Regions from separate parts of the Methylobacillus sp. DLP286 genome, predicted to be linked through region 1. Evidence: riboswitches for the same ligand, from Rfam matches in the RefSeq annotation. Region 1 holds a riboswitch; the other holds the start of a gene.

Region 1 (4,209 bases):
GTCAACGATGGTTTTCTTGCGCGCCATCCGCTCTGAATGGCGCTGGTTGAGGTCTGGTTTCTTCTGGTCGGTCATGCGGTTCGTTTGTTGTCAGCGTATAGCGCTTTCACCACAATATGGATGATGGCGGCAGTCGCCACATAGAACGCCAACGTGCCCAGCGAGGATGGGTAGTACTTGGCGATGCGCGGCAGGAATTCGGCCAGGGTGGGGTCGGCATAGCGGCCGGAGAAGAAATAGAAGCCGCCGCTGGAGAACAGGTGGCAGACAAAGCTGCTGGCGACGACAGTGGCTGCCAGCGTGGCAAGGCGCTTGAAGGCAAACTGGTAGCGTTTGGCGAACCAGCGGCCGCCGAGCCAGAGGCTGCCGTAGGCAGGCAACAGGAAGCCGTAGGCCGGCGAAGTGCAGAAGCCGTCCACGCCGCCCCAGGTCACGGCGGCGAAATCGAGCGCGGCGGCCAGGCCGAGCAGGGCAGGGAATGTCCAGGCCGGGCGCAGGTAGACCCCGGCCAGGAAGAATATCGCCCAGGATGCGCTGGGCAGGTGGTTGATCGCGGCGAAATGATGGCCGCGGGTCACGATGAGCAAGGCGGCCAGTACGAGGCCGATCATGATCTGGTGATTCTTGTTGAGTGTCAGCATGGTTGTCTTCCTTAGGGCTGGGTCAATGATCAAAAACACTGAATTTTAACCGAAATCCGCAGCCGCCAGAGGATTTACAGCGTAGGCGCATAGCGCACGGATACAAACAGGTTGGCGCCAAACGTGCCGTAATCCTTCGCCAATTCGTACTTGCGGTCGAACAGGTTGTTGACGCGCGTATTCACGGACCAGTCGTCGTTGATGCGGTAGTTGCCGTATAGGTTGACCAGGGTATAGCCGGAGAGGCGTTCAGTGTTGGACGTATCGTTGAAACGATGACCGGATGTGATAATTTCACTTCCCCACTCCCAAGCGCCAAATGATTTGGCGAGAGACAGTGCCCCATGCTCTTTTGCTCTGCGAGGTAGCAGGTTGCCATTGCCGGCATCTTCAGGACGCTGGAAATCAGCATTTGCTCTAATAATAAATCCTGCAATTGATGTTCGCAGATTCAATGTGAGGCCTCGTAACCTTGCCTGGTCGATATTGACTGTTTGCCGGAAGTTGCCCGATGCCGTGCGGGTAATCAGGTTGTCGATATCATTGTGGTAATACAACACGCCGGCCGCATGCTGGCCGTTTTCATACTGCAATCCGATTTCCTTGTTGCGGGACTCTTCAGGTTTGAGGTCGGGATTGCTGGCATAAGTCACGCCACCGAAAGCGGTCGCGGGAGCGTAGAGCTGGTTGAATGTTGGCGCGGCGAAAGCGGTGCCAAAGCTGGCGTTGGCTTTCCACTGTGGTGTGATTTGATAGGCGTAGCCGATATTGCCAGTGGTTTTGTTGCCAAACTGGGAGTTGTCATCATTGCGCAGGTTGATCTGGACGCGGTGTTGATCAAATTGTCTTTGCCAGCCGGCGAGATAGGATTGGATATCCCGCTCCGTCACCAGCAGGGCGGGCGTGGCGTTGGATTCGACTTTCTGCTCCCGCCGTTCCACGCCGATGTTGAATACCCCGGCTTTCGTAGTCAATATGTTGTGCCAGATGTATTGATCCTGGGTGGTCTTGATCATGCTTTCGGTAGTTGATGCCGGACGTTTGGTGTAGGACGATAGATCGTCAATGCTTCTTGCAATGCTGAATGTGCTGGCCCATGCATCGGTGAAACGGTTTTTACTGAATAGGGTATAACTCGACAAGGTCTGGTCAAGGAAGTAATCATATCTGGCGGTAGTGCGTGAGGATCCGCCATCATTGAAATTCCGGCTGTCGGTCACGAGAATGTTCAGCCCAATTTCGTGGTTTTCCGTGAGGTGCTGGCTGATGTTCGCACTGAGGTTCTGGTTGCGAAAACCATCGGCATCTGCGTTATAACTGACCGCATTTTTGTTGCGAACGGCATTGATGCCATGCACATGGGTCATGCCGCCTTGCAGGCTGTAGCTGGTATTGCCTATGCGGCCGTTTACGCCTGCTTCACCGATTGCCGTACCGTAGGTGCCGAGTCCTACTGATGCATTGAATTTAGGCGCGCCTTGGCCTTTCTTGGTGAATATCTGGATGACACCGCCAATGGCGTCAGCTCCATACATGCTGCTGGCCGGTCCGCGCAGGATTTCCACATGATCAATCTGGCTCAGGGGAATGTGTTGAATGGCAGTTTCGCCGGTAGTGGCAGAGCTGATGCGTACGCCGTCAATCAGAATCAGAGTGTGCGCAGTGTTGGCGCCGCGCATGTAGATATTGGTCGATTTGCCAACGCCGCCGTTACTGCTCATTTCGATGCCAGGCTGCATCGCCAGTAACTCTGCCAGCGTGGACTGACCAGCCTTTTGTATTTGCTCGGCTGTAATGACGGATACATCACCGATTACCTCGCTGCTTTTCTGTTCAGTACGCGAAGCCGTGACAATAGTGTCTTCCAGCCGGAGATCGGCAGCATTGGCCGCCAGGGGTAGGGAATAGATTGCGGCAAGGGCGGTGCCCAGGGAAAATCGGAACATCAAACTGCAAACTCCATAAGGCTCTCGCGGCCCCGCAAGAGCTGGTAACGAATGAGAGTGTGCAGAGGGCATGATCCGTCGCCGGATGGTCATCGGTCAGCCGCATCCCCGCAGCACTTCCTAGTCGTCTTCAGGCCGGTCTCCGGGCTTGCAAGATCAGTGATATGCCGCCTTCCCATGAAAACTTCTCACAGTGGCATGTTGGCATACCGGCTTGCTTACCGTTGCGGGGGCAGCACAGGCATTGTGGATCGCATCGTCGGGATGCCACGCACCTGTTTCCCAGTTTCACCCTTGCGCCATGAACAGGCCAAGGACACCTCAAAACTTGCTATTGATTATAAATGATTCGCTCTTTATGCGGTGAAATAAGTTTTCAATATAAGATATTGTAAACATGCCATAAATTCTTGGGTGCAGTTGACCATGTGCTGATTTTGCAATTATAGTGGCGCCATGAATGCTGATTTGATCACGTTGGAAGAAAAGCTCACGCGGCTGATATCCCTATGCCAATTGTTGCGGGCTGAAAATCTTGAGCTCCGTCAGGAGCTTGTGCGCTCCCAGGATGACAACAAGCAGATGAAGGAAAACATGGAGCTTGCCAGCCAGAAGCTGCAGGCCCTGATCGAGCGTCTTCCGGAGGGAACCGTATGAGCAGCGTGCGTGGCGTCGATGTCAGCATCATGGGGCGCGAGCTGACGATCGCGTGTACTGACGATGAGCGCGAGGCCTTGTTGCGCTCGGTCGATTATCTCGACAAGAAAATGCGCGAAATCCGCGATACCGGCAAGGTGGTCGGTGCCGAGAAGATTGCCATCATGGCGGCGCTCAATATCGCGCATGAGCTATTGACGACGGATGCCGGCGGTTTTGACATTGGCGATTTAAAGCGTAGAATTGCTTCCATGCAGGAGCAGATTGATACTGCCGTCGGCGACGATCAAAACCAGCTGTTTTAAAGCGGTTTTTTAATCCAAGACAGTTCAACTGCCACAAGTTTTCAGAGGCCGGATGATCCCGTCCTCTTCCCTTTGTTCCCTGCGGTGCTGTTCGGGCCATAGATTCCTTGAACCATAAATTTGGCTTTGGTTTCGGTCTGTTAAGTAACAGTGTGCGCGCTCCGATGCGGGTGTACCTAACGTAGCTTTAGGTCGTTACCACTTGAACCGTACAGGTTCAGGATGCCGGTCCGGATGGCATTTGCGGGGAACTCCCATTTCAGGCTCTCAAGGTCCTTATCTCAAGGCGTGGTATTCCAAGTCGGCAAGGCTGACAATCTCCAATGCACGCTCGTGGGACGCTTCCAGCACCACTGGCGGGGCATAGCCTGCCTCGGCGGCTTCGTGCCAGCGCGATGCGCACAGGCACCAGCGCTCGCCCGGCGTCAGCCCGGGGAAGCCGTATTCCGGCCGCGGTGTGCTGAGGTCGTTTCCCCTAGAAAGCGAGAATGCGAGGAATTCCTCGGTCATCATGGCGCACACGGTATGGCTGCCGATGTCTTCGGGCCCGGTTTCACAGCTGCCGCTGCGTGTGAAGCCGGTGATCGGGTCCATGCTGCAAGGTTGTAATGTAGTGCCAAGGACGTTGCGGGCCATGCTGGAGATTCTGAATTTGAATGC
Region 2 (4,209 bases), 970 kb from region 1:
ACGCGGATCTGGTGCGAGAGCGCGGATTGCGTGAGGAAGACCCGCTCTGCGGCATGGGCCAGTTTTCCAGTGTCGGCAATCGCGATCAAGGATTTCAGGTGGCGGATTTCCAGCATAAGAAGCTTGGATAGATATGAAATGAATTCAATTTTACCAAAAAAACTTTCGCTTTTTTAAATTGCTTGCCTGCCGGAAAATTCGCGGTTTCGTTAAAAATTCAAGCAAGGCATTGGGTATGGCAAGCGCACATATTCTCGGGTATCCGCGCATCGGTGAAAAACGTGCGCTCAAATACGCCCTGGAGGCGTTCTGGAAGGGCGACCTGACTGCGGCGGGATTGCAGGAAATAGGCAAGGGTCTGCGGGAGCGGCATTGGAGCAAGCAAAAGCGGCTGGACTTCATCACCGCAGGGGATTTCTCATTTTACGACCACGTGCTCGACCATGCGGTGATGTTCGGCGCGATTCCCAGAAGATTTGGCTTTCAGGGCGTTTTATCCGAACATGACTATTTTGCGCTGGCGCGCGGCAATGCCGTCCAACCGGCCATGAAAACCGCCAGGTGGTTCGATACCGACTACCACTATATCGTGCCGGAGCTCGATGCGGATACCAGCTTCACGATCAACGCCCATGAATTCCTGAGCCAGCTCGACGAAGCGCAGGCGCGTTCCATGCCGGTCAAGGCGGCGTTGCTGGGGCCTGTCAGCCTGCTGTATTTGAGCGGCGCGGATGGCTGCGACCGTTTGCAGCTGCTGGATAGGCTGGCGGAACAGTATGCGCATTTGCTGAAGGAGCTGTACCACCGCAAGATTGCCTGCCTGCAGCTTGAAGAGCCCATTCTAGCCTTGGACCTGGATGATGCATGGCTGGGCGCTTTCGAACGCGCATATGCCTGGTTCCGCACGCAGCGGCCGGCGATATTGCTCGGCACCTATTTCGGCAATGTCGCCCGCTATCAAGGCTTTGTCACGCATTTGCCAGTGGACGGCATTCATCTCGACCTGGTCAGTGCGCCTGAGCAATTGGCGCCATGGCTCAATGCCTTGCCTGGGCATTGGATATTGTCCGCCGGCATCGTGGACGGCCGTGGCATTTTGCGCAATGACCTGAGGCAGAGCCTCGGTCTGTTGCAGCCATTGGCGCATAAGCTCGGCGACAGGCTTTGGGTAGCCCCCAGCTGTTCCTTGCTGCATGTGCCGGCGACGCTGGCGCATGAGCAGGCGATGGATGCGGCAACCAGGTCCTGCCTGGCCTTTGCCGATGAAAAGATTGCCGAGGTGGTCGCGCTGGCGCGCGGCCTGAATGAAGGCGAGGCCAGTATTGCCGAAGATTTGCTGGTCTCCGACGCCGCTGTGCGGTTGCGTCACGCTTGTTGCGTGAAGGCCGATGACAATCTGACTGTCCTGGTAGCCCGTAAACCGGTGGCTTGAAAAGGGTGTAGCGCTGGATTGTTAGGATGAAGGCAAGTGCGCCTGTAGCAGCGCCGAGATGTCTTCCCGGCTTTCCGGGCGCACCACGCGCCCGACTTCCGTCCCACCCCGCAACAGGATCAAGGTAGGCCATAACTTCACCTTGAAGCTGCGGCCCAGCCGCCTGCCTCTGCCGTCCTCGATGCGTTCGTGACGCAGGGCGGGGAATTGCCGTAATGCCGCGCTGAGCGAAGGCTGCGCCGCCTGGCAAAAGCCGCACCAGCTGGCGCCGAACTCCAGCAACAACCATCCCGGCGTTGCATCGATATCGTCGCGGCTTGGTTCTGGATTCAGGGCTGGTTTCATTATCTGGCTTGGCGGAACTTGCGTTTCATGATAGGGGATTGTGGCATGGTGGCCGTGTCCATGAATGACCAAAATCCGAGTAAAAAATTCGCAAAAAAATTCCCCTTAAAAATCCTGCATATATCTCAAAAAAACAATATCTAGTGTTTTTGAGTGTACACAAGCACATTTTATTGCGCTATAGTCCATCCCATCTACGGTGTTCGACGGTTGTTCGATTGAGTCGGAAAAAGGGAATGCGGTCGCAGGGCGGTGCCTTGCCAAGCCGCAGCTGCCCCCGCAACTGTAACCAGTGAGTGGCATGCCAACAAGGGTCACTGGGCCTGAAAGTGTGAGGCCCGGGAAGACAGGCCGGTCATGTGGACCTGGGAGCCAGGAAACCTGCCGTAGATCATTTTCATAACGTTTGAGGCGGGGTGTCCTCGGCCGGATAGGGTATTGCGCTGATGCGTCGGCGCCTTGCCCGTCATGCTGCTTTGTGATTGTTGCTCGGTTGCCTCGGCAATCGATGCGTGGTCATGAGGATGCCTTGCTTCCTGACAGGGAGCCTTAGATGACAAAGTATGAATCCATGAATGCCACCAAGCGGGATGGTCGCCGGGAACCGATCAACCTGGACAAGATCCATCGCGTGATCGATTGGGCGGCGCAGGGACTGGACAACGTATCGGTATCGCAGGTCGAGCTGAAATCGCATATCCAGTTCTACGACGGGATTCGTACCGACGTCATCCATGAAACCATCATCAAGTCCGCCGCGGACTTAATCTCCGAGGATACGCCGGATTACCAGTACCTGGCGGCGCGCCTGTCGATTTTCCACCTACGCAAGATTGCCTACGGCCAGTTCGAGCCGCCGCACTTGTTCGACCACGTCACCAAGCTCACCGAGATGGGCAAGTACGACCAGCATCTCCTCGCCGACTATAGCCGTGAAGAGTTCAACGAGCTCAACGACCATATCGACCACTGGCGCGACATGAATTTCTCCTACGCCGCCGTGAAGCAGCTGGAAGGCAAATACCTGGTGCAGAACCGGGTGACCAAGAAAATCTACGAAAGCCCGCAGTTCCTCTATATCCTGGTGGCGATGAGCCTGTTCGCCAAGTACGAGGGCAAGGCGCGCCTGGAATACATCAAGCGTTTCTACGATGCGGTGTCCACTTTCAAGATTTCCCTGCCTACGCCCATCATGTCCGGCGTGCGCACGCCGACGCGCCAGTTCAGCTCCTGCGTGTTGATCGAGTGCGACGACAGCCTGGACAGCATCAACGCCACCACCAGCGCGATCGTGAAATACGTCTCGCAACGCGCGGGCATTGGCGTCAACGCGGGCCGCATCCGCGCGCTGGGCAGCGAGATCCGCGGCGGCGAGGCGCAGCATACCGGCTGCCTGCCGTTCTACAAGTTGTTCCAGGCGGCGGTGAAGTCCTGCTCGCAGGGCGGCGTGCGCGGCGGTGCGGCGACCTTGTTCTATCCCTTGTGGCACCTGGAAGTCGAATCGCTGCTGGTGCTCAAGAACAACCGCGGCGTCGAGGAAAACCGCGTGCGCCACCTAGACTACGGCGTGCAGATCAACCGCCTGCTGTACCAGCGCCTGATCAAGGGCGGCGACATCACGCTGTTCTCGCCGCACGACGTGCCCGGCCTCTATGACGCCTTCTTCGCCGACCAGGACGAGTTCGAGCGCCTGTATACGCAATACGAGGCGGACGACAGCCTCCGCAAGCGCACGCTGCCGGCAGTGGACCTATTCTCGCTCCTGATGCAGGAACGGGCGGGCACGGGCCGCATCTATATCCAGAACGTCGACCATTGCAATACCCACAGCCCGTTTAACCCCAAGCTGGCCCCGGTGCGCCAATCCAACCTGTGCATGGAAATTGCGCTGCCGACGCACCCGCTCGAGGATATCAACGACGAGAACGGCGAGATCGCATTGTGCACCTTGTCCGCGTTCAACCTCGGCGCGCTTGAAAGCCTCGACGAACTGGAAGGGCTGGCCGATCTCGTCGTGCGTGCATTGGACGCCTTGCTCGAATACCAGGATTACCCGGTCAAGGCCGCGCTCAACGCTACCGACAAGCGCCGCTCGCTGGGCGTGGGCGTGATCAACTACGCCTATTACCTCGCCAAGAACGGCACCGGCTACACCGACGATGCGGCGCTGGGGCTGACCCACCGCACCTTCGAGGCGATCCAGTACTACCTGTTGAAGGCCTCGGTGCAGCTCGCGCGCGAGTTCGGCCCTTGCGGCGCGTTCAATGAAACCACTTATTCGCAAGGCCTGCTGCCCATCGACACCTACAAGAAGGACCTCGATGCGGTGTGCCAGGAAGCATTGCAACTGGACTGGGAGCAACTGCGCAAGGACATCGTCGCGCACGGCTTGCGCAATTCCACCCTGACCGCGCTGATGCCTTCCGAGACCT

The links. A riboswitch is a leader RNA that binds a small molecule or an ion and turns the genes downstream of it on or off. The one in region 1 is predicted to bind cobalamin.
Region 2: another riboswitch for cobalamin. It lies ahead of nrdA (class 1a ribonucleoside-diphosphate reductase subunit alpha); the one in region 1 lies ahead of ACWXTG_RS11605 (TonB-dependent receptor domain-containing protein).

The regions. Positions count from the first base shown of each region.
Region 1 covers NZ_CM153145.1:2,440,836-2,445,044, forward strand. The annotation lists gene cobO (cob(I)yrinic acid a,c-diamide adenosyltransferase) at 1-75, opposite strand, end outside; gene ACWXTG_RS11600 (hypothetical protein) at 72-641, opposite strand; gene ACWXTG_RS11605 (TonB-dependent receptor domain-containing protein) at 716-2,587, opposite strand; cobalamin riboswitch at 2,704-2,926, opposite strand; gene ACWXTG_RS11610 (hypothetical protein) at 3,044-3,244, shown strand; gene ACWXTG_RS11615 (cell division protein ZapA) at 3,241-3,549, shown strand; RNA gene ssrS (6S RNA) at 3,623-3,803, shown strand; gene ACWXTG_RS11625 (DUF2237 family protein) at 3,826-4,185, opposite strand.
Region 2 covers NZ_CM153145.1:428,115-432,323, forward strand. The annotation lists gene ACWXTG_RS02035 (LysR family transcriptional regulator) at 1-116, opposite strand, end outside; gene ACWXTG_RS02040 (hypothetical protein) at 236-1,432, shown strand; gene ACWXTG_RS02045 (thioredoxin family protein) at 1,454-1,777, opposite strand; cobalamin riboswitch at 1,968-2,180, shown strand; gene nrdA (class 1a ribonucleoside-diphosphate reductase subunit alpha) at 2,331-4,209, shown strand, end outside.